2 regions of the Bacillus sp. PK3-037 genome follow, and region 2 is predicted to be linked to the other one. Evidence: a T-box and tRNA genes for the amino acid it is inferred to sense, from the RefSeq annotation. Region 2 holds a T-box; the other holds one or more tRNA genes.

What was found. A T-box is a leader RNA that pairs with one kind of tRNA and senses whether it is charged. The one in region 2 lies ahead of serS (serine--tRNA ligase), so its partner is inferred to be a tRNA-Ser.
Region 1: it has a tRNA-Ser gene. The T-box ahead of serS (serine--tRNA ligase) is inferred to sense a tRNA for this amino acid. The anticodon was not compared.

The regions. Positions count from the first base shown of each region.
Region 1 is NZ_CP096408.1:3,572,239-3,587,927, reverse strand. It holds gene rsbU (phosphoserine phosphatase RsbU) at 1-753, shown strand, start outside; gene rsbV (anti-sigma factor antagonist RsbV) at 814-1,143, shown strand; gene rsbW (anti-sigma B factor RsbW) at 1,140-1,622, shown strand; gene sigB (RNA polymerase sigma factor SigB) at 1,588-2,376, shown strand; gene rsbX (phosphoserine phosphatase RsbX) at 2,376-2,975, shown strand; gene M1D69_RS18505 (Tex family protein) at 3,185-5,344, shown strand; gene cmpA (cortex morphogenetic protein CmpA) at 5,354-5,467, opposite strand; gene M1D69_RS18495 (SprT family protein) at 5,571-6,023, shown strand; tRNA gene M1D69_RS18490 (tRNA-Asn) at 6,146-6,220, shown strand; tRNA gene M1D69_RS18485 (tRNA-Ser) at 6,226-6,316, shown strand; tRNA gene M1D69_RS18480 (tRNA-Glu) at 6,346-6,417, shown strand; tRNA gene M1D69_RS18475 (tRNA-Gln) at 6,430-6,504, shown strand; tRNA gene M1D69_RS18470 (tRNA-Lys) at 6,532-6,607, shown strand; tRNA gene M1D69_RS18465 (tRNA-Leu) at 6,619-6,700, shown strand; tRNA gene M1D69_RS18460 (tRNA-Leu) at 6,780-6,863, shown strand; gene M1D69_RS18455 (arsinothricin resistance N-acetyltransferase ArsN1 family A) at 7,102-7,596, shown strand; gene M1D69_RS18450 (NAD(P)-binding domain-containing protein) at 7,630-8,925, opposite strand; gene M1D69_RS18445 (ArsR/SmtB family transcription factor) at 8,986-9,306, opposite strand; partial or broken gene M1D69_RS18440 (hypothetical protein) at 9,405-9,479, shown strand; partial or broken gene M1D69_RS18435 (bifunctional lytic transglycosylase/C40 family peptidase) at 9,474-10,359, shown strand; gene M1D69_RS18430 (helix-turn-helix domain-containing protein) at 10,633-11,418, shown strand; partial or broken gene M1D69_RS18425 (hypothetical protein) at 11,542-12,047, shown strand; partial or broken gene M1D69_RS18420 (cystatin-like fold lipoprotein) at 12,143-12,457, shown strand; partial or broken gene M1D69_RS18415 (carboxymuconolactone decarboxylase family protein) at 12,547-12,941, opposite strand; gene M1D69_RS18410 (MerR family transcriptional regulator) at 13,031-13,345, shown strand; gene M1D69_RS18405 (hypothetical protein) at 13,674-14,708, shown strand; gene M1D69_RS18400 (GNAT family N-acetyltransferase) at 15,327-15,689, opposite strand, start outside.
Region 2 is NZ_CP096408.1:4,097,390-4,113,078, reverse strand. It holds gene guaB (IMP dehydrogenase) at 1-970, shown strand, start outside; gene dacA (D-alanyl-D-alanine carboxypeptidase) at 1,125-2,450, shown strand; gene pdxS (pyridoxal 5'-phosphate synthase lyase subunit PdxS) at 2,652-3,536, shown strand; gene pdxT (pyridoxal 5'-phosphate synthase glutaminase subunit PdxT) at 3,557-4,147, shown strand; T-box leader at 4,200-4,413, shown strand; gene serS (serine--tRNA ligase) at 4,480-5,757, shown strand; tRNA gene M1D69_RS21185 (tRNA-Ser) at 5,890-5,982, shown strand; gene dck (deoxyadenosine/deoxycytidine kinase) at 6,097-6,750, opposite strand; gene dgk (deoxyguanosine kinase) at 6,747-7,370, opposite strand; gene M1D69_RS21170 (glycosyl hydrolase family 18 protein) at 7,469-8,752, opposite strand; gene M1D69_RS21165 (cysteine hydrolase family protein) at 8,815-9,366, opposite strand; gene tadA (tRNA adenosine(34) deaminase TadA) at 9,450-9,935, shown strand; RNA gene ffs (signal recognition particle sRNA large type) at 10,018-10,282, shown strand; gene dnaX (DNA polymerase III subunit gamma/tau) at 10,411-12,105, shown strand; gene M1D69_RS21145 (YbaB/EbfC family nucleoid-associated protein) at 12,129-12,452, shown strand; gene recR (recombination protein RecR) at 12,467-13,063, shown strand; gene M1D69_RS21135 (YaaL family protein) at 13,082-13,306, shown strand; gene bofA (sigma-K factor-processing regulator BofA) at 13,373-13,636, shown strand; rRNA gene M1D69_RS21125 (16S ribosomal RNA) at 13,948-15,497, shown strand; tRNA gene M1D69_RS21120 (tRNA-Ile) at 15,599-15,675, shown strand; tRNA gene M1D69_RS21115 (tRNA-Ala) at 15,688-15,689, shown strand, end outside.

The DNA.
Region 1 (15,689 bases), 530 kb from region 2:
GAGCATCAAACCCTCAGAGGGATACAGCAGGAAATTAAATCAGAAATTGAAATCGCAGCTAATGTACAGCAGACGCTTCTGGGAACAAAAATTCCAGAGGAAGAAGCGCTGGACATTGGTGCGATCAGTGTGCCCGCCAAACAGATGAGCGGTGATTATTACCATTTTGTTAAAGACAAAGAGTCCATTAATATTGCCATTGCTGACGTCATCGGCAAAGGAATTCCGGCAGCTTTATGTATGTCTATGATTAAATACGCGATGGATTCTTTGCCGGAAACGGGCATTCACCCTTCACAGGTGCTGAAAAACTTGAATCGTGTTGTTGAACAAAACGTTGATGCCAGTATGTTTATTACGATGTTTTATGCCAATTACAATACGGACAATCATCGATTTACATATGCTTCAGCGGGGCATGAACCGGGATTCTACTATTCTCAAAAAGACAATGCATTTTACGATTTAGAAGCTAAAGGGCTGGTTCTTGGGATCTCGCAGGATTATGACTACCGGCAATTTGACCAGTATCTCGAAAAAGGAGATATGATTGTTTTATTTTCTGACGGCGTTACAGAATGCAGGACGGAAAACGGTTTCTTGGAGCGTCTCGATATACAGAAGCTCATTGAGGAACATATGTGTTGCTCTGCGCAGGAAATGGTCAAAAACATATATGACAGCCTCCTCAAATTGCAGGATTTTCAGCTTCACGATGATTTTACGTTAATTGTTTTAAGAAGAAAGGTTTAGCGATTGCCAGCCGAGGGTATACAACAACTATGATTTAAAGGATACTTTGAGGTGATATGAATGAATATAAATGTTGATGTGCGACAGAATGTGAATGATATACAAGTAAACATTGCAGGAGAAATTGATGTGTATTCAGCTCCGGTTCTCAGAGAAAAACTCGTTCCTCTGGCAGAACAAGGCGCTGACTTAAGGATTTGCCTGAAGGATGTCAGCTACATGGACAGTACCGGGCTTGGCGTCTTTGTAGGTGTATTTAAAACAGTGAAAAAACAAGGTGGTTCGCTCAAGCTTGAAAATCTGTCTGACCGCCTGATCCGTCTGTTTGAAATTACAGGTCTAAAGGACATCATTGATATTTCTGCAAAGTCAGAAGGTGGAGTGCAATGAAGAACAAAGCTGATTACATCGAAATGAAAGTGCCGGCTCAGCCTGAATACGTAGGAATTATACGGCTGACTCTGTCAGGCGTCGCAAGCAGAATGGGCTATACGTACGATGAAATTGAAGATTTGAAAATCGCAGTGAGCGAAGCGTGTACAAATGCGGTTCAGCACGCATATAAAGAAGACAAAAACGGGGAAGTGTCAATCCGATTCGGTGTGTTCGAGGATCGTTTAGAGGTCATTGTGGCCGATGAAGGCGACAGCTTTGATTTTGATGAAAAGCAGCAGGATCTTGGGCCGTACACACCTTCACACACAGTCGATCAATTATCAGAAGGAGGGCTCGGTCTATATTTAATGGAAACGCTCATGGATGAAGTCAGAGTGCAAAACAACTCCGGCGTCACCGTAGCGATGACAAAGTATTTAAATGGGGAGCGAGTTGATCATGACACAACCATCAAAAACTACGAAACTAACTAAGGATGAAGTCGATCGGCTCATAAGCGATTACCAAACAAAACAAGATGAACAGGCGCAAGAAACGCTTGTGCAGGTGTATACAAATCTGGTTGATATGCTTGCGAAGAAATACTCAAAGGGCAAAAGCTTCCACGAAGATCTCCGCCAGGTCGGCATGATCGGGCTTCTCGGCGCAATAAAACGCTACGATCCCGTGGTGGGCAAATCGTTTGAAGCTTTTGCGATCCCGACAATTATCGGGGAGATTAAACGTTTCCTTAGAGATAAGACGTGGAGCGTTCATGTTCCGAGACGAATCAAAGAACTGGGGCCGAGAATCAAAATGGCGGTCGATCAGCTGACGACAGAAACACAAAGGTCGCCGAAAGTGGAAGAGATTGCTGAATTCCTCGATGTATCAGAGGAAGAGGTTCTTGAAACCATGGAGATGGGCAAAAGCTATCAAGCCTTATCTGTCGATCACAGCATTGAAGCAGATGCGGACGGAAGCACAGTTACCATTCTCGATATCGTCGGATCACAGGAGGATGGATATGAACGGGTGAACCAGCAAATGATGCTGCAAAGCGTGCTTCATGTCCTTTCAGACCGTGAAAAACAAATCATAGACCTAACGTACATTCAAAACAAAAGCCAAAAAGAAACTGGGGACATTCTCGGTATATCTCAAATGCACGTCTCGCGTCTGCAGCGCAAAGCTGTGAAGAAGCTCAGAGAGGCCTTGATTGAAGATCCCTCCATGGAGTTAATGTAATGATCCAGGTTGAAGAAAACCAGCATATTCAAACCCTTGTATACCAACTGAATAAAGAAGGAAAATCCATTTGCGGCGACAGCTTTTTTATGAAAGCTGATGATAAAGAATTAATTTGTGCGGTAGCTGACGGACTTGGAAGCGGATCGCTTGCCAACGAATCTTCTTCAGCAATCAAAGACTTAGTGGAAAACTATGCGAACGAAGACGTACAAAGCATTATCGAACGCTGTAATCAGGCGATGAGAAACAAAAGAGGGGCGACAGCTTCTATCTTAAAAATCAACTTTGAACAAAGGCAGTTTACGTACTGCTCCGTCGGAAATGTACGTTTTATCCTGCATTCCCCGTCTGGTGAAAGCTTTTATCCTCTGCCGATTTCAGGCTATTTATCAGGCAAGCCGCAAAAATACAAAACGCACACCGCTACCTATGAAAAGGGTTCTAAGTTCATTATACATACAGATGGACTCAACGTACCCGATATCCGCTCCCATTTGAAAAAAGGCCAATCGGTAGAAGACATATCGAATTCGCTGAAAATGTATACGACATCGAGAAAAGACGATCTGACATATATTCTTGGGCAGCTGTCCTAGAAGAACAGAAAAAAGAAGCTGGGAAAGCCGGCTTCTTTTTTTGTGATTGATTATTAAAAAGGGACTTGCGGAACTTTCTGAGCGGCGGCTTACAGGAACTCTTAAAAAATGAATAAAAATACGGGCAGCGGCAGCTGTCTTTTTTTATGTGTTTTTTTCTGTTTTTGATACACTAGAGAAAGAACGACAAAATTGGAGGCTATGGTTACATGGAAACGTCAGCCCTTTTGAAACAGCAAATTGCGAAAGAAATAGGTTTATCACAAAAACATGTTGAAAGCGTCATCCGTCTGCTTGAGGACGGCAACACAGTTCCGTTCATCGCCAGATATCGAAAAGAACAGACGGGTTCAATGGACGAGGTTCAGATTCAGACCATTTCTGAACGATGGCAATACATACAAAACCTGAATCAGCGCAAAGAAGAAGTGATCAGGCTAATCGCCGAGCAGGATAAACTGACAGATGATCTAAAACGTAAAATTGAGCAATCCGTAAAACTTCAGGAAGTAGAAGACCTCTACCGCCCGTATAAACAAAAGCGCAAAACGAAAGCGACAGTCGCCAAAAGCAAAGGCCTTGAGCCGCTTGCCGACTATATCATGACCCTTCCGCAAGATGACCGCCTTGCAGAAACAGCAGACCAATATATCAGCGAAGAAAAAGAAGTGTTCACCAAAGAAGAAGCCATTGAAGGCGCCAAGCACATTATTGCGGAACAAATCTCAGACGAACCGAATTTCAGAAAATGGATTCGCCAGGAAACCTTTAAAAAAGGAACGATCAAATCAGCTGCCGGAAAATCAGCAGACACAGATGAAAAAAACGTGTACGAAATGTACTACGAGTATCAAGAGCCAATCGCAAAAGTCGTTCCGCACAGGGTGCTGGCGATGAACCGCGGCGAAAAAGAAGACATTTTAAAGGTATCTATCGAACCGCCTGCAGATCACATTAAGGCTTACTTAGAAAAGCAAATCATCAAAAATCGTTCAACGTCTGTAAAAGAAGTTTTGCAGGAAACGATTGAAGACAGCTACAAAAGACTGATTCAGCCTGCCATTGAACGTGAAATCAGAAAAGAACTGTCGGAAAAAGCGGATGAACAGGCGATTCATATTTTCTCTGAGAACCTCAGAAAGCTTCTCCTTCAGCCGCCGATGAAAGGCAAGACGGTTCTTGGTGTAGATCCGGCTTTCCGAACAGGCTGTAAGCTGGCAGTGTCAGATGAAACCGGGAAAGTCTTAAAAATTGATGTGATTTACCCGCATGCACCTGTCAAAAAAACGAAAGAAGCTCATGAGAAAGTGAAAGCGATTCTTGAAGAATATCAAGTGGAAATGGTGGCGATTGGAAACGGCACGGCCTCCAGGGAGACAGAGCAATTCATTGTCGATGTGCTGAAGGACACGCCGCGTGATATTTATTATGTGATTGTCAATGAAGCGGGGGCAAGCGTCTATTCGGCTTCTGAGCTTGCCAGAGAAGAATTTCCTGAGCTTCAGGTCGAGGAACGCAGTGCAGTATCCATCGCACGGAGACTTCAAGATCCGCTTGCGGAACTCGTCAAAATTGACCCGAAGTCTGTAGGAGTAGGGCAGTATCAGCATGACGTCAGCCAAAAACGCTTAAATGAATCCCTGCGCTTTGTCGTCGAGACAGTCGTAAACCAGGTAGGAGTAAATGTCAACACAGCTTCCGCCGCGCTGCTTCAGTATGTAGCGGGATTATCGAAATCCGTAGCGGGCAATATCGTCAAAAAGCGGGAAGAGCTCGGAAAGTTTTCGAATCGAAAAGAACTGAAGGATATTCCAAGGCTCGGCGCGAAAACCTATGAACAATGTATCGGCTTTTTAAGAGTGCAGGAAGGGACAGAGCCTCTGGACAGAACAGGAATCCACCCGGAAAGCTATAAAGAAACAAAAACGCTTTTGAAAAAGTTCGGTCTTTCAACAGAGCAGATCGGCACGGCGGAATTGAAGGATAAAATCAACAAACTTGAGCTTTCTGAAACAGCAAAGGAACTGGGAATCGGTGACATTACGCTGAAAGACATTTGTGAACAGCTGACAAGACCTGAACGTGATCCGCGTGATGAGGTGCCTAAGCCTCTGCTGAAAACAGACGTCCTTCAGCTGGAGGATCTGAAAGAAGGAATGGAGCTGCAGGGCACCGTGCGCAATGTAGTGGACTTCGGAGCGTTTGTTGATATCGGAGTCAAACAGGACGGGCTTGTGCACATTTCAAAACTCAGCAATCAATTCGTCAAGCATCCGCTTGATGTTGTATCCGTCGGTGACATCGTGACGGTTTGGGTTGACGGTGTCGATGTACAAAAAGGCAGAGTGTCACTGTCTATGGTAAAATAAAAGCACTGCTTACGAGCAGTGTTTTTTCCTATAGAAATACCAGCATTGATTCAGCAGTTTAATTTGGTAATTATCTTTTTCAAGGAACGCTTTTTGCATCTGCTTTTTCAGCCAATTTGGCATAGGCTCATTCCTCCTCAGCTTTTATCATAAGAGGGGCGGTGATTACCCTATTGTATGCAAACGGTGAATTGTCCCGTTCAATGTTTTTTTAGTGAGGTGCACCATGGATAACAAAGAGCTGCAAAAGCTTACAGAGGATATTTCTAACACATATTTCAAAAAGCCGTTTCGCCATCAGGCTGTTTTCAACGACAGACTCAAAACGACCGGCGGAAGATACCTGTTAACCTCTCATAACATCGAATTGAACAGAAAATATTTGATTGAACATGGGAGGGAGGAACTGATTGGCATTATTAAGCACGAGCTCTGCCATTATCATCTTCACCTTGAAGGAAAAGGATACAAGCACAGGGACAAAGATTTCAGAGCGCTTCTCCAGCAAGTCAATGCGCCCCGCTTCTGTGCGCCTCTAAAGAAAAAAACAGAAAGCAACAAAACATATAGGTATATATGTACGGCTTGCGGCCAACAGTATATAAAGAGACGCGCCATGAATCCTGACAGATACAGATGCGGAAAATGCCGCGGGAAAATAAAAAGAATTTTTTCGTAAAAAAGGTTGACGAAACTGGCAAGCCTATGTTACATTATAAAAGTCGTCACGAGAGATAAGAAAAAACATTTACCTCTTGACTCTTAATGACAAGCTTGATATAATGAATCTTGTCTCGTTATTCCACAGTAGCTCAGTGGTAGAGCTATCGGCTGTTAACCGATCGGTCGCAGGTTCGAATCCTGCCTGTGGAGCCATATTTGGAGAAGTACTCAAGTGGCTGAAGAGGCGCCCCTGCTAAGGGTGTAGGTCGCGTAAGCGGCGCGAGGGTTCAAATCCCTCCTTCTCCGCCATAAGAATTCGATATAAGTTCTCAACCATCGGCCCGTTGGTCAAGCGGTTAAGACACCGCCCTTTCACGGCGGTAACACGGGTTCGAATCCCGTACGGGTCATTCCATTTTCGTTGGGCTATAGCCAAGCGGTAAGGCAACGGACTTTGACTCCGTCATGCGTTGGTTCGAATCCAGCTAGCCCAGCCATTTTTATTTTTTGAAATTAAATAGTAAGAGCCATTAGCTCAGTTGGTAGAGCATCTGACTTTTAATCAGAGGGTCGAAGGTTCGAGTCCTTCATGGCTCACCATTTGTCTTTTTGCGGGTGTGGCGGAATTGGCAGACGCGCTAGACTTAGGATCTAGTGTCTTACGACGTGGGGGTTCGAGTCCCTTCACCCGCACTTTATTTACAAAGTGCACGCAAATTGGTTTTACTAGGTTAAGAGCCTGCTAAACCAGCACAAACAATTTAATGATCACGCGGTCGTGGCGGAATGGCAGACGCGCTAGGTTGAGGGCCTAGTGGGTGAATAACCCGTGGAGGTTCAAGTCCTCTCGGCCGCATCAATGATACCAAGGGTTTTAACGTCCTTGGTATTTTTTTGTGCTTGTTTTTAGATTGTCTGCTGCCCACAAACTGCCAACTTACCTAAAGTAAGTCATCTTTTTAAATTATTAGGATAGGTGTTCAAGAAACATTTCTTGTTGTTATGATATTTTCCTTTAAAGTGGCAGGTAGTGTTTATATACTTGATTAATCAAAAAAATTGATTAAAATGTAAAAAAAGAAAGGGGATTAGGGATGCTTCTTATAAGAACTGCAAAAGACTCGGATGTAAATAGAATATTAGATATTTATAACCAAGGCATAGCTGATCGGATTGCTACATTAGAAGTAGAAGAAAAAGATATTGATTATATGACAAATTGGTTTTCTAATCGTGAAGAAAAATATAAGGTCCTTGTTGCTGAAATAGACCATTGTATAGTAGGGTGGGTTTCTCTAAATCCATATTCTCACCGTTGCGCATACCAAGGTGTTGCTGATTTATCTATATATATTGATCGTAATCATCGAGGAAAAGGTATAGGTAAAGAACTTTTGTCGAATATTGAGAAAGAAGCAATTAAATCCAAGATACATAAGATCGTGTTATTTACATTTCCTTTTAATCAATTAGGGCAGGGTTTATATGCTTCAATGGGGTATCGTGAAGTTGGTATATTTAATGAACAAGGGAAAATCGACGGTCATTATGTAGATGTAATGGCAATGGAGAAAATACTTACAAAGTAAACAGGTCTCTAAAGAGAGACCTGTTTTTTAAAATTAATCACAACAGCAGGATGTTTTAGCAACAGAAGGTTTTGGTGTTAGTTTACAAACTCCTGTTTCAGGTAGCTTTAATTCTACACGTCCAGCAGATTCCATATCACCAGTGATATATGCCACAACAGAGCGAGCCTGCTCGTAACCAGTAGCTAATAAGAATGTCGGTGCTCTTCCGTAACTTTTTGAGCCAATAATATAGAAGTTTTTTTCAGGTTGTCTTAATTCTTTTTCCCCATGTGGTCGAACAGTTCCGCAGCTGTGGATATTAGGATCAATTAAATTAGCCAAATCTGGCACGCACTCTAAAGCAGAATCAAAAGTATGACGAATTTCTTTTAAAAACTGAAAATCTGGTCTTGCACCTGTATTCGCAATAATTTCGTCTACATCCTTAAATATTTTTTGTTCCTGTTGCTGGAATCCAAAAATATTTAATTTACCGTCAGATGTGGGTGCGATATTTTCAATGAACGTTGAAGGGTACGCTTTAATAAGTCCATTTTCTAAGAGGCCCCGTAATCTTGTCCCTAATTGCCCTCTAGCAGGCAACTGATCATTTCCTTCTCCCCCGAAAACTTCTGTAATATCCTGTTTTCTTAGAATCCAGATGATCTCTGTATTTTCAGTTTGTTCTTTTAACTGTGTTAAATCTAACAAAGTATTTACAGCTGAATGACCACTCCCAACAACTGCAACAGTCTTATTTATATATCGATTTCGATCCCGATTTAGTATATCTGGAATCCCATAATAAATCTGATTAGAAATCTTTTTTTCAGCATCAGTTATGAGTCCTTCAGCGTTTAGTGGATTTGGATTTTGCCAAGTACCTGTAGCGTCTATAACTGCTTTTGCCTCATATATTTTCTCTTCAGAGTTGTTTACTTTCACTCGAATGACAAAGGGTGCTTGATCTCTGCCTTTTGTTTTGACTTTATCAAATCCTTTTTTTCCAACATGAAGAACAGGGCTGTTCACATGGATATAAGGTTTCAATTCAGGCAGTTCCGTTAGTGGTTTTAAGTATTTGGAAACAATCTCTTCTCCTAGTGGAAGTTCATCTTTTGGAGGAAGAGGAATATTGTATTTTTGTAACAATTCTTTTGCTGCTTGGTCTATATTATATTCCCAGGGTGAAAACAGCCGTACATGTCCATAATTTATAAAGTTGGTCCCGATTTCTTTTCCTGATTCAAACAGAATAAATGATTCATTTCTTTTAACAAGATGAGCTGCTGCGGCAATTCCTACTGGTCCTCCCCCAATAATGGCTACTGGTAATGTTTTTTTCATAATATGTTCCCTCCTGTAAATCAATTTTTTTTGATAAATAAATTGAAAATAATTCCCCTCCTAGCGAGAAGGGCGGAATAAACAGCATAATTCTGCTGATAACAAATGATTTATTTCTTTTTCGTTCAAGGAGTAATAACTCCATGTACCCTTTGTTTCTTTTGTAATTAAACCTGCATCTAATAAGATTTTCAAATGATAAGATAATTTAGATTGTGGCATCTGGATTTCATCGATTAAATCACATACACAGGTAGAGCCACGTTCACAAAGAATGTGTAACAAATGAAGCCTTTTTTTATCAGATAATGCTTTAAACTTTTTTTCGTAATGTTCAAAGGTCTCTTGTAACTGTTTATTCTCTAGAGGTATTTGTAGCATTTTGAAGTCCTCCTCTGGTTGATTAATCAAATAATTTTGATGTAATTATCATAAGTGAAATTAGAAAGAGAATCAAGAAAAAATCAATTTTTTTTGATGTTCCCGAAAACGTGCTGCTAACGCAAAGAGACCTAGAGAAAGCCAGATACCAATTTTATTTATTAACTCGAGTCGGGGACGATTTTATAGTCGGTGGGGATGGCGAATATGAAACGGTTTGTATTGCACCGGAAGTCGAACGATTTAGGGCTGTATTTGAGAAGTACGCCCGTCAGGAAGGTGTTTTTGACCAAGTGAATATTATTATGGCCTCACCATGCAGGAAAGTGGTGGGCGTTCTTTAGATATCATGCAAAGTTCCGAAAGTATCGGCTTACCTCCTAACTCCATAACTGACCCAGAACGTTCGATTGAAGTCGGCATTAAACATTTTAAGAAGGTTTTTAAACAGGCTGGCGGTGATGTTCGTTTAACCTTACAAGCATACAACTTTGGTTCTGGCTTTATAGACTATGTCAAAAAGAATGGCGGGAAATACACAAAGAAATTGGCACTTGATTTCAGCCGATTGCAAGCTTTTAAAATGGGCTGGAAAAGCTACGGTGACCCAAGTTATGTTGACCATGTCATGAGGTATGTGAAAGGCTCTGATAAAAATGTGAAGCCTGTGAATGGCTCTATGGATTTCTATGAAACAGTCATGAAAGAAGCTTTGAAATATAAAGGGCAACCGTATGCCTGGGGAGGTTCAAACCCGAAAACTGGATTTGATTGTTCTGGCCTTGTTCAGTGGTCTTTTGCGAAAGCTGGAATCACTCTTCCTAGAACAGCACAAGAACAACATGGGGCAACCAAGAAAATAAGTGAAAAAGAAGCGACTGCGGGTGACTTAGTGTCTTTTGCGGCACATATGAAGGAAAAGCCATTACTCACGTCGGCATCTATGTAGGCAATGGCAGAATGTTTAATTCAAATGACAGTGGAATCGAATATTCTCATCCGAAATCAGGTTATTGGAGAGATCACCTTGTATCTTTTGGACGAATTAAATAATTAGGAGTTGAAATAAAAAAATGTACATCACAAGTTTTAAGGGTGAATAAAAAGTGGAAAAGAATTTATTGTTTATCTATACTTAAGAAGGAAAAGGAATTAGATGTTTAATTTTGAAAACATTTACTTATCAAAGGCATGATCATAATAGCTATAAAACACACGGTTTAACATCGTTGCAACCGTAAGTTGACAAAGTGCATTTGCTGGAAGATAGAACGGAGAGCGCTGTTTTCATACAATGTAGTCATCAAAGTAAAGGAGTTCTTAACTATGACATTTGGTGAAAAACTTTTTAAGCTGCGAAAAGAAAAAGGTCTGTCACAGGAAGCTTTAGCAGAGAAAGTAAACACGACAAGGCAGGCGATTAGTAAGTGGGAAAATGGGCAAGGGTTTCCTGAAACAGAAAAGCTTCTAATGATTGGAAACATTTTCGAAGTATCAATTGATTATTTGTTAAAAGACTCTGCTGAACCTCGTCCCGATAACAAAGAAGGATATTATGTAAGCAGAGAAATGGCAGACGGCTTTTTATTGCATCAACGCAAAGTTTTCAAGTATGTATCTTTCGGACTGAGCATGCTTATTTTTTCCACTGTCCCTTATTTGGTTTTTAAACAAGAACCAGCTATTTATACACTCCTTATCATTATTATAGCAGTACTCGGCATTGGAGCTATTGTGACAGGAATGATTACGGAAGAAGATAAATATAAGGTACTCAAGAAAGAGACTCTGATTTTTGATCAAAATCATCATAAAGAGCTGACAGCGAGATATAAAGATATTAAAAGAAGGTATGCTGCTATCATTGTCGTTGGAGTTTGTTCTATTGTAGCAGGCGTAATTCCTTTTCTTCTTGAAAGAAAACATATAGCCTCAGGTTTAACTGCCTACTATCCAGTTTGTGTAGTTTTGATAACTGTAGGTATCTATATCTTGATTCGTACCTTGCCAATCATAGAGGCATATCAAATAATGGTGAAAAACGAAGAGTATATAAATAGATTCGGCTTTAAGCTTAGTAAGAAAGTGAGAAAAAGAATGGATGATATCTAATAAAAGAGCCTAAAAAGGTTCTTTTTTTCATTATGAAAGAAAAAAGATAAAGTTCTCAGTTAATCTTAATTTGAAATAGGTTCATTATATTTTTAAATAAGTTCATGTACTAGGAGTGAAAATATGAAAACACATATTACATGGGCTTCAGCTTGTTTATTATTGATCTTGGTGACCGTATTTTTTACGAATGGACAGCAAACGTATAAGATTGAAAAGTTGAAGGATAAAAATGAAGTTCTGACAGAAAAAATTAAAGAATTGAACCATATAGAATCAACAAGCAGTGCTTCGGAAAATAAAGCATTTTTTGAAGCATTTTTTAATTACTCGGACATAGATAAGCAATATGAAACAGTTAAGAAGTATACAAACGAAAAAGGGTTTGATTATGTATTCCCTTCACGTTCAGATCAAAAGCACACAGTCAGCGTGCAAAGTGAATTACTTTCACTAGAGAGTTATTCAAAACCATTAGATGAATCCCATGAATTGTTTTTAAACGTTGTTGAAATCGCCACAACTGCGAATTCAGTTACTACGAATTAAGTGTTGATTGTTCAAACGACTATGAAGAAAGAAAAAATGATTGGTTAGTTGATAATGTGGAGGTCAAGGGAAATGGATAAAAGGTGGAAAAGATCAAATTATTTGTTACACCAAATATTCTAAAAATAAGTAATATGTATTTTGAAAAACCTTTTTATTTTCCTTAGTTTGAGTTGATGTAATCAATCAATATAAAGGCGATGATACTAGAATAAATGTTTCGAGGGCTAATTCTATAGTTCGGGTTTACGATGGGTGAAAATATATCCAGTTCGCATTTTATATGCCTGATGATTCTTCTCGTAAATTAACTACTTTTAAATACTATGAAAAACTTGGAGGCGAGTATAAAGTAATGAGCGACATGCCCGGAAACGATGAAAATGATCGTCTTGGCTTATCAAAGAAAACGCCTGACTATGAAGAAGCCAAAGGTAAAGAAACTAAGTTAGAGGAGGAAACCATGTGTTTACTCCTCTTTTCTGTTTAAAAAAGATTGCCGTAATGTTGGCGTCAAATCGCAAAAGTATTGATATAAACGCTAATAGTAGATAGATCAATAAATAGGAAGTTTTATATTTAAAGAGTGGATGTAGTTTGAAAGTTCTGTTCTTCAAAAATGCGTTTTGCTACAAAGATAGCATTGAGCACTCGTGGAAAGCCAGTATAAGGCGTACAGTGCATAATAGCTTCTACTATTTCATCTGGCGAAAGTCCGACATTAAGTGCTGCGTTGATATGAACATCCGTTGTGGTTCACAGCCACCCTGCGTAGTTAGTGATGCAATAGTAACTAATTGACGTTGCTTTAGGTCAAGTCCTTCTCTCGAATATATATCCCCAAAAGCAAATTCCACTACATATTTTCCTAAATCAGGTGCAATATTTTTAAGTGAGTCAATTACACGTTGCCCTCCTTCTCCACCAATTTCCATAAGTTTTTGCCAACCTTGCTGATAGCGTTCGTTGTTCATTTCTTTTCCTCCCTAAGAATTATTCTACCTTCCGAATTAAATGCTACACCTTAGAGCGTGCTCTAAAGCAATACTTTTTTTGTGCTATAATGATTTATATGGAAAAATTATTTACTATTCAACAAATTGCGAAAATGACTAAACTTTCTGCTCACACTTTACGGTACTATGAAAAAATTGGGTTACTTAATGAAGTGAGCCGTGATGCAAACGGTTATCGTAAGTACACGGAGTCTGATATTTCTTGGATTAATTTTTTAATCCGTTTACGAATAACGGGGATGTCGGTTGCGGATATGAAACGGTTTTCCGATCTAAGAAATCAAGGTGAGTCTACAGTAAGTAAGCGACTAGAATTGTTAGAACTGCACCAAAAAAAGTCCTTGAAGAAATTGAAGAATTAAGACGTAACTCGAAGAAAATTGAAGAAAAGATTGATTACTATAAAGCATTGGAGTGACATAAGTAAATATTTTTTATTATTTTTGAGACCAAAATTTCAGGTTTAGATTGAAGAGCCAATAACGAATAAGTTTCCTGATTGGTTTAATATTTTGCTCTGCGGCCATTTTTTGATGAAAGTCAGTATTTTAATTCGAGATAGGGATAAAGTGTTTATACTTATATAGAAGTGCCCATTTTCTGCCCAGAATTAATAACAGAACATGAAAATCAGTGTAAACGAAATAATAAAGTGCATATAGCAGGCATCTTTTAAAGGTGGATGTAAACGTGCAAAACAAAAAAATGTGGGTCATCTTATTTGTTGTAGGTTTAGTTAGTATTTTAATCTTATTTTCAAATGTATATAACAGTCATACAAAACATATAACGTCAAAAATTTCAGAGCCTGATCTTTTGGTTTCATTTACTAATGCACACCTGATTACCTCCTACTACTTCAATGATGATATCCTCCATCAAGAAAAAATGACAGAATATCCTTCAATGACTTTAAATAAAGACAGAAGCACATTATATTACACAAAAAGAGATAAACAAAATAAATTAAATATTGTACGTTTCGAATTAAAAACGGGCAGAAAAGAAATTGTAACCAAAAGTTTTGATTACGCTGACGAACTGCAACTCTCTTCTGATGAAACAACAATATATATGAGAGTAAATCTACCAAACCATCGCAACTTCCATTTGGCCTCACTTAATTTGATCACTAAAAAAACCGCAATTATATTTCCAGATAAATCAAATGAAGATCAAAATGTAGCCTTTTTCCAATATAATTCACGTGAAAATAATCAAATTGTTTTACATTATTCTTTAACCGATGATATGAAAAATGTTGAAAAAGCAAATTTAACAGGAGACCCGCCAAAACCTCCTAAAACGTTTTTTTCAATTATTGGTTCAAAACAAACAAAGCAAATTGGAAGCCTTACTAAACCTATACAAGATGTTGCGATTGCACCAAAAGGTAACAAGGTTTTATTTACGTCTGGCTCAGAATCAGATAATGAGTCCAGAACTGTATATGAGTTAGATTTGGGAACAAATAAATACAAACCTTTATTTAAAGAGAATGGGGAGTTCAAATTACTTAGTCAATCATTTCCTCAATACTCATCTGATGGAAAAGAGGTTTATTTCTTAGGGATTGATTCAAAAGCTAAGTCATACACTGATGAATCGACTGGAAGAGAAATAAAAGAACGAACAATCTTCTCTTACACTATACAGAGTAAAGAATTTGCAAAACGCTGGAAAAAATCCAATGGAGTTATTAATAACTTTACTGTTTTAAATTAACAACAAAAACATTGTTGAATACGGAGATACAAGGTCATCTTTTTTGATGATAAATTATTGTTAAGGGGGCTATCTTAAGAAAAAACATACCAAATAATTATGGTAAGTTTTTCTATATTTTTAGTCTTATAATATTGACTTTTGTGTGACACAAAAGATTATATAGATGCTTAATATTTTAAAGGCGTTGAATTTTCCTCAATACCCTTTTTTTGTTAGACGGGGGTTTTTGCTAACCAATTATTAACCATAATCCATACAAACTTATAGAAATGATGTAAAGTGAAGTTAGTAAGTGTGTAATGAAAACAAGCTTTCATAACTAATGATATGGATTTACTATGTTGAGGGCCTAGTGGGTGAATAACCCGTGGAGGTTCAAGTCCTCTCGGCCGCATCAATGATACCAAGGGTTTAGAGTACCTTGGTATTTTTTGTGTCTTTTGAACAGAACGTATTTTGTGACTAAATCAGACCACCTACTTAAAGTAAGTGGTCTGATTTGTCCGCAAAAGTATATAGTTAAATAAGAAAAAAAGGGCATTGTATATTAGCATACAAAATATGTTATGCCCTTTTTTGTTTTTATACCGCATCCGTTATTTTAAGCGTACAATGTTACTTTATTATGGAATAAAAACAAGTGTCAGTCAGCTTGCTACCATCTGCGGATAAATCATCATTTCTTAAAGTGCCTTCGAATACAAACCCCAATTTTTCTGGAATAGCACGACTTTTAAGATTTGTTGATTCACATCTGATTTCAATTCTTCTAAATTTGATATTATGTAACCCAAAGTTAGCTAATTTTTTTACTGCTTCTGTCATATATCCATTCCCGCTATATTTAGTATTTACCCAGTACCCAATTTCACATTTAGGAATGTTCCAGTCAATTCGCTGAAGGCTAGTTATTCCAATAAAGTCATTGCTATCTTTATCAAAAATAAGAAAACGAAAACTTTCTCTCTTTAAAAAATT
Region 2 (15,689 bases):
GGTTGGAACGACTTTAGACGAAGCTGAAAAGATTTTGCAGAAACATAAAATTGAAAAGCTTCCACTCGTTGATGATCAAAATAAATTAAAAGGTCTTATCACGATTAAAGACATTGAAAAAGTTATCGAGTTCCCTAACTCATCTAAAGACATTCACGGACGTTTGATCGTTGGCGCGGCAGTTGGTGTAACTGGTGACACGATGACACGCGTGAAAAAGCTTGTAGAAGCCAATGTGGATGTCATTGTTATCGATACAGCACACGGGCATTCTCAAGGCGTGTTAAACACAGTGACAAAAATCCGTGAAACGTATCCTGATTTAAATATTATCGCTGGAAACGTAGCAACAGCTGAAGCGACAAAAGCACTCTACGAAGCTGGTGCTGATGTTGTCAAAGTAGGAATCGGACCTGGTTCAATTTGTACTACTCGTGTGGTAGCTGGTGTTGGTGTGCCTCAAATCACAGCGATTTATGACTGTGCGACTGAAGCAAGAAAACATGGCAAAACAATTATCGCAGACGGCGGAATTAAATTCTCAGGCGATATTGCAAAAGCATTGGCAGCCGGCGGACATGCTGTTATGCTTGGAAGCTTGCTGGCAGGTACGTCAGAAAGCCCTGGTGAAACTGAAATCTACCAAGGCAGAAGATTCAAAGTTTACCGCGGTATGGGATCTGTGGCTGCAATGGAAAAAGGAAGTAAAGACCGTTACTTCCAAGAAGAAAATAAAAAATTCGTTCCAGAAGGTATTGAAGGACGCACACCTTACAAAGGACCGGTTGAAGAAACTGTTTATCAGCTAGTTGGAGGCCTTCGTTCCGGTATGGGATATTGCGGATCCAAAGATCTTCGCGCTTTAAGAGAAGAAGCCCAGTTCATTCGTATGACTGGTGCAGGCCTTCGTGAAAGCCATCCGCATGATGTACAGATTACAAAAGAATCACCGAACTATACAATTTCATAAATAATTTGTTACAAATTAAAAACTTTTGACAGGGTCTCTGACTCTGTCTATTTTTTTTATACCGATTATGATAAAATTTATACTGTTGTGCATTGAAAATGTCCTTAACGGCTTAATTATAGATGAAGAAAAATGAAATACGGAGGTCGTACGATTGAACATCAAGAAATGTAAACAGCTATTGATGTCATTGGTTGTTTTAACACTGGCCGTAACTTGCCTGACTCCAATGTCAAAAGCAAAGGCTGCCAGCGATCCAATTGATATCAACGCATCAGCTGCCATTATGATCGAAGCTTCTTCAGGTAAAATTCTTTACAGCAAAAATGCAGAGAAAAGACTGCCAATTGCAAGTATGACAAAGATGATGACAGAGTATCTGTTATTAGAAGCAATTGATGAAGGCAAAGTAAAATGGGATCAAACCTATACGCCTGATGACTATGTGTATGAGATTTCCCAAGATAACAGTTTATCAAACGTTCCTCTTCGGAAAGACGGAAAATACACAGTAAAAGAACTTTATCAAGCGACAGCAATCTATTCTGCAAACGCGGCAGCAATTGCCATTGCAGAAGTTATTGCAGGCTCTGAAACAAAGTTCGTTGAAAAAATGAATGCAAAAGCAAAAAAACTGGGATTAACAAATTACAAATTTGTTAATGCAACAGGTCTTGAAAACAAAGATCTTCACGGGAAGCAGCCTGAAGGGACAAGCGTAGATGAAGAAAGTGAAGTTTCTGCTAAGGATATGGCTATTCTTGCAGATCACCTGATTACTGACTACCCTGAGATTTTAGAAACTTCCAGCATCTCAAAAATGAAGTTCAGAAAAGGCACAGATGATGAAATGGACATGCCGAACTGGAACTTTATGCTGAAGGGTCTAGTCAGCGAGTACAAAGGTGCAACTGTAGATGGACTGAAAACAGGTTCTACTGATTCTGCGGGTTCATGTTTCACAGGAACTGCTGAAAGAAACGGAATGCGTGTCATCACTGTGGTGTTAAACGCAAAAGGCAACATTCACACTGGCCGTTTCGATGAAACGAAAAAAATGTTTGATTATGCTTTCAACAATTTCTCTATGAAAGAAATTTATGCTGAAGGCGATCAGGTAAAAGGCCATAAAACCATTTCTGTAGATAAAGGTAAAGAGAAAGAAGTAGGCATTGCCACAAGCAAGGCATTTTCTCTTCCTGTCAAAAATGGTGAAGAAAAGAATTACAAAGCAAAAGTCACTTTAAACAAAGATACTTTGACTGCCCCTGTGAAAAAAGGGACGAAGGTTGGGAAACTGACTGCGGAATATACAGGTGATGAAAAGGACTACGGATTCCTTAACAGCAGCCTGGCAGGTGTAGACCTTGTGACGAAAGAAAATGTAGATAAAGCAAACTGGTTTGTTTTAACAATGCGCAGCATCGGCGGATTTTTCGCTGGTATCTGGGGAAGCATTGTTGATACAGTAACTGGCTAGTTTTAATGAATTGATAGAGCTCTGATTGATGTTAGGGCTCTTTCGCTTAATATACTGAAAAAACCCAATTTTTAATAAAAAATGATTTTCAAAGTCCTAAAAACCGAATAAAATAAGTTATATCCATATGAATTATTGGATTTCTAGGATACAATAAGAAATAGAAATCATATACTATACCTTGATTAGGGGGACCAAGAAATGGCTCAAACAGGTACTGAACGTGTAAAACGCGGAATGGCAGAAATGCAAAAAGGCGGCGTCATCATGGACGTCATCAATGCGGAACAAGCGAAAATTGCTGAAGAGGCTGGAGCTGTCGCTGTAATGGCGCTAGAACGTGTACCAGCTGATATTCGTGCGGCTGGAGGAGTTGCCCGTATGGCAGACCCTACAATCGTGGAAGAAGTAATGAATGCTGTATCCATCCCTGTAATGGCAAAAGCGCGTATCGGACATATTGTTGAAGCGCGTGTGCTAGAAGCTATGGGTGTTGACTATATTGATGAAAGTGAAGTTCTGACTCCGGCTGACGAAGAATTTCATTTGAATAAAAATGAATATACAGTTCCTTTCGTGTGCGGCTGCCGTGACCTCGGCGAAGCAACACGCCGTATTGCTGAAGGCGCTTCTATGCTTCGTACAAAAGGGGAGCCTGGAACTGGTAATATCGTCGAAGCTGTTCGCCATATGCGCAAGGTAAACGCTCAAGTGCGCAAAGTAGTTGCAATGAGCGATGACGAGCTGATGACTGAAGCGAAAAATTTGGGAGCGCCTTATGAGCTGCTTCAACAAATTAAAAGAGACGGTAAACTTCCTGTCGTTAACTTTGCGGCTGGCGGCGTAGCGACTCCTGCTGATGCGGCACTTATGATGCAGCTTGGAGCTGACGGTGTGTTTGTTGGTTCTGGTATCTTCAAATCAGACAATCCTGCAAAATTCGCAAAAGCAATTGTGGAAGCGACAACTCACTTCACTGATTATAAATTGATTGCAGAGCTTTCAAAAGAGCTTGGAACTGCAATGAAAGGGATCGAAATCTCAAATTTACTTCCAGAACAGCGTATGCAAGAACGCGGCTGGTAAGAATATAGGAGAGCTGCGACATGTTAACAATAGGTGTACTAGGACTTCAAGGAGCAGTAAGAGAGCATATCCATGCAATTGAAGCATGCGGTGCAGCTGGACTTGTTATTAAACGCCCAGAGCAGCTAAACGAAATTGATGGTTTAATTTTGCCGGGCGGAGAAAGCACGACAATGCGCCGTTTAATTGATACGTATCAATTCATGGAGCCATTGCGTGAGTTTGCTGCTCAGGGAAAACCGATGTTTGGGACATGTGCCGGTTTAATTATTTTAGCAAAGGAAATTGCCGGTTCAGATAACGCTCATTTAGGTTTGCTGAATGTAGTTGTTGAACGGAATTCGTTTGGCCGGCAGGTTGACAGCTTTGAAGCTGATTTAACAATAAAAGGGCTGGACGAACCTTTCACTGGTGTATTCATCCGTGCGCCGCATATCTTGGAAGCCGGTGAAAATGTTGAAGTGCTTTCTGAGCATAATGGACGCATTGTTGCGGCTAAACAGGGTAATTTCTTGGGCTGTTCGTTCCATCCGGAGCTGACAGAGGATCATCGAGTGACAAAGCTGTTCGTTCAAATGGTCGAGGAATACAAGCAGAAAGCCCTTGTATAAAACAGTTGAAAGCTGTGGAAACTTATAGTACATTATAAACACAAATAAAGATCGAAAAGCGTTGATAGGAACTAGTAGGAAGCCTCTCTTTCTAAGAGAGCCGATGGTTGGTGCGAATCGGTGAAAGATGCTGTCTGAATCCATCCTTGAGCGAAATGCTGAATGAAGTAGGCATTTACGGGATAACCGTTATGTGTGAAAGCGGAAAACAAGGTCTATGGCTTGTTTTCAATCAGGGTGGCAACGCGAGAGCTCTCGTCCCTTTCATGGGGATGAGGGCTCTTTTTATTTTCGATAATTCAATGAATTTAATGAAAAAAGGAGTGTTTCGCATGCTTGATACGAAAATGCTGAGAGCAAATTTTCAAGAAATTAAAGCAAAGCTTGTACACAAAGGCGAAGACTTAACGGATTTTGATAAGTTCGAGGAGCTTGATGATAAAAGAAGAGAGCTTATCGGAAAAGTAGAAGAGCTAAAGGGAAAACGGAATGAAGTATCCCAGCAGGTAGCTGTTTTGAAACGCGAGAAAAAAGACGCGGATCACATCATTAAAGAAATGCGTGAAGTCGGCGAGGAAATTAAAAAACTTGATGAAGAATTAAGAACAGTAGAATCTGCGCTTGAGACCATTCTTCTTTCCATCCCGAATATTCCGCATGAATCAGTGCCAGTCGGTGAAACGGAAGATGATAACGTAGAAATCCGGAAATGGGGCGAAACACCTTCATTTGCATACGAGCCAAAACCGCATTGGGATATTGCTGATGAGCTTGGCATTCTTGATTTTGAACGTGCTGCGAAGGTAACAGGAAGCCGCTTCGTATTTTATAAAGGCTTAGGTGCTCGTTTGGAGCGTGCCCTTTATAACTTTATGCTTGACCTTCATGTGGATGAGTATAACTATACTGAGGTCATCCCGCCTTATATGGTAAACCGCACAAGCATGACGGGAACAGGACAGCTTCCAAAGTTTGAAGAGGATGCGTTTAAGATCAGAGAAGAGGATTACTTCTTGATTCCGACTGCTGAAGTGCCGATCACAAATATGCATCGGGATGAAATTCTGTCAGGCGACAGCCTGCCGATGAATTATGCGGCATTCAGTGCCTGCTTCCGTTCAGAAGCTGGTTCAGCAGGGCGCGATACACGCGGATTAATCCGTCAGCACCAGTTTAATAAAGTGGAGCTTGTGAAGTTTGTAAAGCCGGAAGATTCTTATGATGAGTTAGAAAAACTAACAAACCAGGCTGAGCGTGTGCTCCAGCTGTTGGAACTTCCATACCGTGTAATGAGCATGTGTACGGGTGATTTAGGATTTACGGCTGCGAAAAAATACGATATAGAAGTTTGGATTCCGAGCCAAGACACATATCGTGAAATTTCTTCTTGCAGCAACTTCGAAGCGTTCCAAGCCAGACGTGCGAACATTCGTTTTAGACGTGAAGCGAAAGGCAAACCAGAGCATGTACACACATTGAACGGCTCAGGTTTGGCAGTCGGAAGAACAGTTGCCGCTATTTTAGAAAATTATCAGCAGGAAGACGGAAGCGTCATTATACCAAAAGTGCTTCGTCCTTATATGGGAAATAGAGAAGTCATCAAAGCGTAATGCGGAAAAGGTGTGCCTGATAAGGCGCGCCTTTTCGCTATTTGAATTAAACACTTTCATAAAAACAAAAAAAGTTTTTAAAAATGCTTGACCATCATAAAACATTCATGATATAGTAAGTCTTGTCGATACGGAGGAATACCCAAGTCCGGCTGAAGGGATCGGTCTTGAAAACCGACAGGGGTGTCAAAGCCCGCGGGGGTTCGAATCCCTCTTCCTCCGCCATATTGATTTTAATTCTAATGAAACTCAAGCATATATTGGAGATTGTTTTGTCCGTTGCATCGTTTGCAACGGATTTTTTAATATCATAAAAAAGTGAATCTCAGGTCATGAGATTCACTTTTTTTTCGTTTCATGAATGACAGTTGCGATTTGATCAACAATGTTTTCGATAGAACTTTCATCATTCTTCAAGTCATAATCCTCAATACGGATTTTCAGGACAGGACAAGCGTTAAAACCGCTGATCCAGTTTTCGTAACGCGTGTGCATTTCTTCCCAATAAGACCGGTCTGTTTGAAGCTCCATTTCACGTCCGCGTTCTTCAATCCGGGCTAATATGTTTTCCAGATCACCTTCTAAATAAATCAGCACATCAGGATGCGGGAAATACGGTGTCATGACCATTGCTTCAAACAGGCTTGTATAGGTTTTATAATCAATCTTGGACATCGTCCCTTTGTCAGCGTGCATTTTTGCAAAAATCCCAGTATCCTCATAAATAGAACGATCCTGTACAAACCCTCCGCCGGCTTCAAAAATATTTTTCTGTTCTTTGAATCGTTCAGCTAAGAAGTAGATTTGCAGATGGAAGCTCCAGCGTTCAAAATCATGATAGAATTTTTCTAAGTATGGGTTATGATCGACTTCCTCTAGAGAGGTTTTAAAGCCAAGCCGTTTAGCCAATGCTCTTGTCAAAGTAGATTTTCCGACACCTACTGTTCCTGCTACTGTAATGATTGAATTCTCAGGGATATGATGTTCCTTCATTTTATAAGCTCCTTTACATGGGCGGAAATACGTTCAAAATCGCTCTTATTCAAAACGAAATCCTCTGAATCGCCATCTATTGTTAACACCGTAAGGTCTGGGTCTGCTTCCTGCAGCTGCTTGATGGCGATGTCATAATCTGCGATCAGCTGCTCCAAATAGCTTGTTTCAATTTTTTTCTCAAAGGGACGCCCGCGTTTTTCAATGCGGTGTAACAATGTGGGCAGACTTGCCTTTATGTAAATGATGAAATTTGGCTTTGGAAGATCATCGGTAAGAAGATGAAAAATCTTTCTGTATTTGTTGAGCTGATGTTCAGACAGCGTTCGTTCCGCAAAAATCACATTTTTATAAATGTGGTAATCAGCTATCACAGGCTGTCCTTCATTTAAAAAGTGATGGCTGGTATCCTCAAGCTGTTTGTACCTGTGACAAAGAAAAAACATCTCAAGCTGGAAGCTCCATTCCTCTATGTTGTCATAAAACTTATCAAGGTATGGGTTATCCTCAACAATCTCACTGATCATAGGGAATCCAAGCTCTTGTGAAAGCATCGTCGCGAGCGTTGTTTTTCCTGCCCCGATAGGACCTTCAACTGCGATAAAAGGGGCTGTATTCATTGGAATCCTCCTTATTTCTAAAAAACGTCCGTCAATTGCTGACCTTCATATTGTATCACAACCCTTGGATTCCCCTATGAAAAAAAGACGTTTCCAAATTAACGGAACGTCTTTTTGATGACTTGAAATTGATCAGAAAGCAGCAGCCAGTTTTGAGGAAAGGAAAGCCCCAGCTTCCAGTAGCTGATCCCTCTTAAATGAAGCTCTTTAATCAGATTGAATTTGGCCTGAATCGAACGGGCGTCTTCAAACCACACCTCGTGCCTTTTGTTTTCCGCATCAGTATAGCGGAAGAAAGGGGCTTGGGCGGTTTGGTCATACTGGATGTCGGCATTGTTTTGATCTGCTATGACAATGGCTTGCTGAGGACTTATTGCTCTTGCCGGAGTTCCGCCAGCTGTAAATGGCAGCGTCCAATCATACCCATATAAATTCTGCCCCATGACAATTTTATTCGCAGGCATTTCTGTCAAAGCATATTCGATGACATCCCGAACAGGACCAATTGGAGAAACAGCTTGAGGAGGTCCGCCGCTGTAGCCCCATTCATAAGTCATGAGAACAACGAAGTCGACAATTTGGCCATGTGCTCTGTAATCATGGGCTTCGTACCATCTGCCCTGCTGTGTTGCGCTTGTTTTAGGGGCAAGCGCCGTAGAAATTTCTAAGCCTTCTTGATGAAAAAGATCCCTTGCCTCGCGGAGAAATTGATTATATGCCTCCCTGTCCTGGGGCCGTAAGTATTCAAAGTCAAAATGAATAGCACGGAAGCCATATCTTCTGGCGTTCTCAACTATTTCATTCAAAAGTCTTCTTTTCACAGTATCGTCGTTCAAAAGGATCCGGCCAAGCTCATCGCTGAATGCCTGGTTTTCTAGGTTCGTTATAATCATCATCAGTGTCGTGCCTTGATTCTCTGCAATGCTTCTTAAATTCGTTAAAGGCGGTGCGACTAAGGTTCCATCACGCTGTGCCTGGAAACTGAATGCCCCAAGGTACGTTAAGTAGGGCGATGCTTCTCTGGCCGCCTGCTGGAGATTTTCGCTGACTTGATTTCCGCGAGGCTCCAAATAAGCGCTTGATTCAATGTCTCTTTTTGGAACTGGAGGAAGGTATAAACGGAAACCAATCTGCAGTACGGTATTTAACTGGATGCGGTTCACCCTGGCAAGCTCAGCTGCTGTTGTATTAAATTGCTGTGCGATGGATGTCAGGGTATCACCTTGTTGAACATCATAAAACTGGCCAGCTATTGGAATGACAATGGTTTGTCCGACAACAAGGCTGTCGGGATTCGGTATTTCATTCGTTTCTGTGATTTCATTTACAGTTGTTCTGTATTGTGAAGCGATAGCAGAAAGAGTGTCGCCTTGTTTCACCACATAAATTTGAATGAAAAACGCCTCCTTTCATATCGCTACAATGTATGAAAGGAAAGCGCTAATCATGTTTGTTTTTCTGTAATTTGTTCTTCCGTAGTAATTTCTGCGAAAAGAACATTTTCCATCATGGTTAGAGCGAATTCATTATCCTTATCGCTGTTAGAAGCAATGCAGTCCTTGGGTATTGTAATGCTGTATTCTCTCATGTAAGCATCATTAGCGGTAAACAGCACGCATATATTTCCCGCTATCCCTGTTAAGACAATGCGTTTCACCTGTAATTCAGTCAGGAGGGTATGGAGGGCTGTTTCATAAAAAGCGGAGTGTTTCGGCTTGATTAAAAAATAGTCGTCATCCTCGGGCGATATCTTTTCGATAATGGCCTTGCTTTTCTCGTTTTCACATTCTTGCTGGATATTTTGGATATCCGCTTGCCATAGCCCGTAATGATCATTAATGTATATAATCGGCCAGTCATTTTGTCTTGCGTGCTTTTTTAATGATAAAATGTGAGGAACGATTTTTTCTGTTTTGTTGGCGAGGCTTTCTCCCATATCAAATTCAAAATTATTGATCATGTCTACAATGAGAAGAGCTGTGTCTGCTTTAGACATTGACAGTCTCCTTTCTGTTTAAGTTATAGTTAATATGTAGCCTTTTTAGGTAAGGAAAAAACTTTGAAAAGAGAGCTAATCTAATGAATCAAGATGAACTTTATATGAAAGAAGCAATAAAAGAAGCGAAAAAAGCTGAAGCGAAAGGCGAGGTGCCGATCGGAGCCGTGCTTGTCGTGAATGATGAAATTGTGGCACGCGCGCACAATTTAAGAGAAACAGAGCAGAGGTCTATCGCTCATGCGGAAATGCTTGTGATTGATGAAGCGTGCAAGTCACTTGGAACATGGAGACTGGAAGGCGCAACACTTTACGTTACCCTTGAGCCTTGTCCGATGTGCGCCGGAGCCGTCGTGCTTTCACGCGTGGAGAAAGTGGTATTTGGCGCATTTGATCCAAAAGGAGGCTGTTCAGGCACGTTAATGAACCTTCTTCAGGAAGAACGCTTTAATCATCAGGCTGAAGTGGTGAGCGGTGTGCTGGAGGAAGAATGCGGGGGAATGCTCAGTGCGTTTTTCAGAGATCTGAGAAAAAAGAAGAAAGCTTCTAGGAAAAACTTGTCTGAGTAGTAAGGTTGCAATTTTTAGGGGAAAAGGATATACTTATGTGTGCATCGTCATAGATGCGACATAAAATTTGATATTTATTTTGCCGTGCTAAGCGGGGAGGTAGCGGTGCCCTGTACCCGCAATCCGCTCTAGCGGGGCCGAATCCCTTCTCGAGGTTCGTTTACTTTAAGGTCTGCCTTAAGTAAGTGGTGTTGACGTTTGGGTCCTGCGCAATGGGAATTCATGAACCATGTCAGGTCCGGAAGGAAGCAGCATTAAGTGAAACCTCTCATGTGCCGCAGGGTTGCCTGGGCCGAGCTAACTGCTTAAGTAACGCTTAGGGTAGCGAATCGACAGAAGGTGCACGGTAAATCAATCATCAAATTTTCAAACTCACCTAATATTAGGTGAGTTTTTTGTTATGTAAAAGAGCTTTTGGAATCGATACACGGTTCATGTATAATGGGAATGATGAATAACGGAGGAGGGCGCACCCGTGAGTTACCAAGCTTTATATCGAGTATTCAGGCCTCAGCGCTTTGAAGATGTGGTCGGACAAGAGCACATTACAAAAACGCTTCAAAATGCCCTTTTGCAAAAGAAATTTTCTCATGCTTATCTGTTTTCCGGGCCAAGGGGTACGGGAAAAACCAGTGCGGCCAAAATATTTGCCAAAGCTGTCAACTGTGAACACGCTCCTGTTGATGAGCCATGTAACGAATGTGCAGCCTGTAAAGGGATAACAAACGGGTCCATATCCGATGTCATAGAAATTGACGCCGCTTCTAACAACGGTGTTGATGAAATTCGTGACATCCGCGACAAAGTGAAGTTTGCCCCATCGGCCGTCACATATAAGGTATATATCATAGATGAGGTGCATATGCTTTCTATCGGCGCCTTCAATGCGTTATTAAAAACATTAGAAGAGCCGCCTGAGCATTGTATTTTCATTTTAGCAACGACAGAACCGCACAAAATTCCTTTAACCATTATCTCCAGATGTCAGCGTTTTGACTTCAAGCGAATTACATCCCAAGCGATTGTCGGACGTATGAACAAAATAGTTGATGCTGAAGAGCTGCAGGTTGAAGAAGGGGCGCTCGACATTATCGCGAGTGCTGCAGATGGCGGTATGAGGGATGCTTTGAGCCTTCTTGATCAGGCAGTCTCATTCAGCGGCGACGAGCTAAAAGTTGATGATACGCTTCTGATTACCGGAGCAGTTTCTCAATTGTATATAGGAAAGCTTGCGCAATCTCTGCATGAAAAACATGTTTCTGAAGCTTTGGAAACATTGAATGAGCTGCTTCAGCAAGGGAAAGACCCGGCGAAGCTGATAGAGGATATGATTTTCTATTTCAGGGACATGCTGCTGTTCAAAACAGCTCCTGGCTTAGAGGGTGTACTGGAAAAAGTAAAAGTCGATGAAACGTTCCGTGAATTGAGTGAACAAATTCCGACCCGGGCGATATATGAAATGATTGATATCCTGAACAAGAGCCACCAAGAAATGAAATGGACGAACCATCCCCGCATCTTCTTTGAAGTGGCTGTGGTGAAGATTTGCCAAACGTCTCATCAACCAGCTGCTACAGACCTGCCTGAAGTTGATATGCTGATGAAAAAGATCCAGCAGCTTGAGCAGGAAGTAGAACGGCTCAAAACAACCGGCGTTAAAGCAGCGGCGGAAAGTCCGAAAAAAGAGGCGCCGCGTGCGCCAAAAGGCGGGAAATCCAATTACAAAGCGCCGGTAGGCAGAATTCATGAAATTTTGAAGGAAGCAACGAGGACGGACCTTGATCAGCTCAGAAGCAGCTGGGGCAAGCTTCTGGCTCATCTGAAGCAGCAAAACAAAGTATCACATGCTGCGCTGCTGAATGACAGTGAACCTGTGGCTGCAGCTTCCTCGGCATTTGTGCTGAAATTCAAATATGAAATACATTGTAAAATGGTCGCCGAGGATAACAACGGTGTCCGGACTAATCTTGAACAGATTTTGGAATCCATGCTCGGAAAAAGAATGGATTTGATTGGCGTTCCAGAAGCACAATGGGGTAAAATAAGAGAAGAATTTTTAGTAGATCATCAGCAGGAAAATGAAGGATCAAATGAGCCGGCTGAAGAAGACCCGCTTATTGCAGAAGCGAAAAAGCTTGTCGGAGCGGATTTAATTGAAATAAAAGACTAACAAAATGAAAGAGAGTGGATAATATGCGTGGCGGAATGGGAAATATGCAAAAAATGATGAAACAAATGCAAAAAATGCAAAAGGATATGGCCAAGGCTCAAGAAGAGCTTGCAGAACAGGTAGTTGAAGGAACTGCAGGCGGCGGTATGGTAACAGTTAAAGCAAACGGCCAAAAAGAAATTCTGGATGTCATCATTAAAGAAGATGTAGTTGACCCGGAAGATATCGAAATGCTCCAGGACTTAGTGCTTGCTGCAACGAATGAAGCCTTGAAAAAAGTTGACGAGATCACAAACGAAACAATGGGTCAATTTACAAAAGGAATGAACATGCCAGGTTTGTTCTAGGGGGATAAAAGAAAATGCAATATCCTGAACCAATATCAAAGCTGATCGACAGCTTTATGAAATTGCCAGGGATCGGACCGAAAACAGCGGTCCGTCTGGCTTTTTTTGTTCTAGGTATGAAAGAAGATGTGGTATTAGATTTTGCGAAAGCGTTGGTAAATGCGAAACGCAATCTGACATATTGCTCAGTTTGCGGGCATATTACAGATCAGGACCCTTGTTATATATGTGAAGATTCACGAAGAGATAAGTCCATTATCTGTGTTGTGCAAGACCCTAAGGATGTTATTGCTATGGAGAAAATGAAAGAATACAACGGCCAGTATCATGTTCTCCACGGCGCCATTTCTCCAATGGACGGCATCGGACCAGAGGATATAAAAATACCAGAATTGTTAAAACGATTACAGGATGATCAAGTGACAGAAGTGATTCTCGCAACAAACCCTAATATAGAAGGGGAAGCAACAGCGATGTATATATCAAGGCTCTTGAAGCCATCTGGTATTAAGCTCTCCCGTATTGCCCACGGACTGCCCGTCGGCGGTGACTTGGAATATGCTGATGAGGTCACTCTTTCTAAAGCACTTGAAGGAAGACGTGAATTGTAAGGGAGGAAAAAGCGATCCATGGGTTTTCTTCGCAAGAAAACATTGAGAAGAGAGTTTGATGAAAAACTAATCGAGCAGCTTTTTAAGCAAAAGGAAGAGTGGAACAGGCAAAAGAAGCTGGTTGAAAAAAGCCTTGAACCCTCAGCTGAGGTTTTATGCGAGCTGAAGGTAGCTGAAGCAAAGTATTTTTTTTACTTGAGGGAAGCGAAGCGGCGGAATTTGAAAATCAGCCGGTGGAAGTAAGTGGTCTAAACTCCTGAATCTTCTCATAAGCTTGTACTAGAACAAGTGAAGGGGATGAGAAGATTCATGGAGCCTATTTTTATTATAGGGATTATTTTAGGACTAGTTGTTCTTCTATTTTTATCAGGTTCGCCTGCAAAGCCTTTAAAGTGGATTGGTATAACTGCTGTTAAATGTGTAGCGGGTGCTTTGCTGTTGGTGTGTGTGAACATGTTCGGAGGCAGCCTCGGCATCCATGTGCCGATTAATATTGTCACAACAGCCATAAGCGGAATCTTGGGCATACCGGGAATAGCAGCATTAGTAGTGATTAAGCATTTTATTATTTAATTCATATTATATGTTGACTTTAAGACGTAAGGGTGTTATTCTAATATACGTCGCTGATGACGGATAAGGCTTTTTGAAGAAATTATGAAAAAAGTTGTTGACGGAAACGGCGTATAATGTTATGATAATAAAGTCGCTTAAAGAGCGATAACAAAGTTCTTTGAAAACTAAACAAGACAAAACGTACCTGTTAATTCAAGTTTTATTATAAAATCGCACAGCGATGTGCGTAGTCAGTCAAACTGAGGTCTGCACGATGCAGATCACGCAGATGTTGCCACAGGATGTGGTGGACTTAATCTGCGATCCATTTATCGGAGAGTTTGATCCTGGCTCAGGACGAACGCTGGCGGCGTGCCTAATACATGCAAGTCGAGCGGACAGATGGGAGCTTGCTCCCTGATGTTAGCGGCGGACGGGTGAGTAACACGTGGGTAACCTGCCTGTAAGACTGGGATAACTCCGGGAAACCGGGGCTAATACCGGATGTTTGTTTGAACCGCATGGTTCAAACATAAAAGGTGGCTTCGGCTACCACTTACAGATGGACCCGCGGCGCATTAGCTAGTTGGTGAGGTAACGGCTCACCAAGGCAACGATGCGTAGCCGACCTGAGAGGGTGATCGGCCACACTGGGACTGAGACACGGCCCAGACTCCTACGGGAGGCAGCAGTAGGGAATCTTCCGCAATGGACGAAAGTCTGACGGAGCAACGCCGCGTGAGTGATGAAGGTTTTCGGATCGTAAAGCTCTGTTGTTAGGGAAGAACAAGTACCGTTCGAATAGGGCGGTACCTTGACGGTACCTAACCAGAAAGCCACGGCTAACTACGTGCCAGCAGCCGCGGTAATACGTAGGTGGCAAGCGTTGTCCGGAATTATTGGGCGTAAAGGGCTCGCAGGCGGTTCCTTAAGTCTGATGTGAAAGCCCCCGGCTCAACCGGGGAAGGTCATTGGAAACTGGGGAACTTGAGTGCAGAAGAGGAGAGTGGAATTCCACGTGTAGCGGTGAAATGCGTAGAGATGTGGAGGAACACCAGTGGCGAAGGCGACTCTCTGGTCTGTAACTGACGCTGAGGAGCGAAAGCGTGGGGAGCGAACAGGATTAGATACCCTGGTAGTCCACGCCGTAAACGATGAGTGCTAAGTGTTAGGGGGTTTCCGCCCCTTAGTGCTGCAGCTAACGCATTAAGCACTCCGCCTGGGGAGTACGGTCGCAAGACTGAAACTCAAAGGAATTGACGGGGGCCCGCACAAGCGGTGGAGCATGTGGTTTAATTCGAAGCAACGCGAAGAACCTTACCAGGTCTTGACATCCTCTGACAATCCTAGAGATAGGACGTCCCCTTCGGGGGCAGAGTGACAGGTGGTGCATGGTTGTCGTCAGCTCGTGTCGTGAGATGTTGGGTTAAGTCCCGCAACGAGCGCAACCCTTGATCTTAGTTGCCAGCATTCAGTTGGGCACTCTAAGGTGACTGCCGGTGACAAACCGGAGGAAGGTGGGGATGACGTCAAATCATCATGCCCCTTATGACCTGGGCTACACACGTGCTACAATGGACAGAACAAAGGGCAGCGAAACCGCGAGGTTAAGCCAATCCCACAAATCTGTTCTCAGTTCGGATCGCAGTCTGCAACTCGACTGCGTGAAGCTGGAATCGCTAGTAATCGCGGATCAGCATGCCGCGGTGAATACGTTCCCGGGCCTTGTACACACCGCCCGTCACACCACGAGAGTTTGTAACACCCGAAGTCGGTGAGGTAACCTTTATGGAGCCAGCCGCCGAAGGTGGGACAGATGATTGGGGTGAAGTCGTAACAAGGTAGCCGTATCGGAAGGTGCGGCTGGATCACCTCCTTTCTAAGGATATTTACGGAATATAAGACCTTGGGTCTTATAAACAGAACGTTCCCTGTCTTGTTTAGTTTTGAAGGAACTTTGTTCCTTGAATAAGTTAAGATGGGCCTGTAGCTCAGCTGGTTAGAGCGCACGCCTGATAAGCGTGAGGTCGGTGGTTCGAGTCCACTCAGGCCCACCATCTTATACAAATGG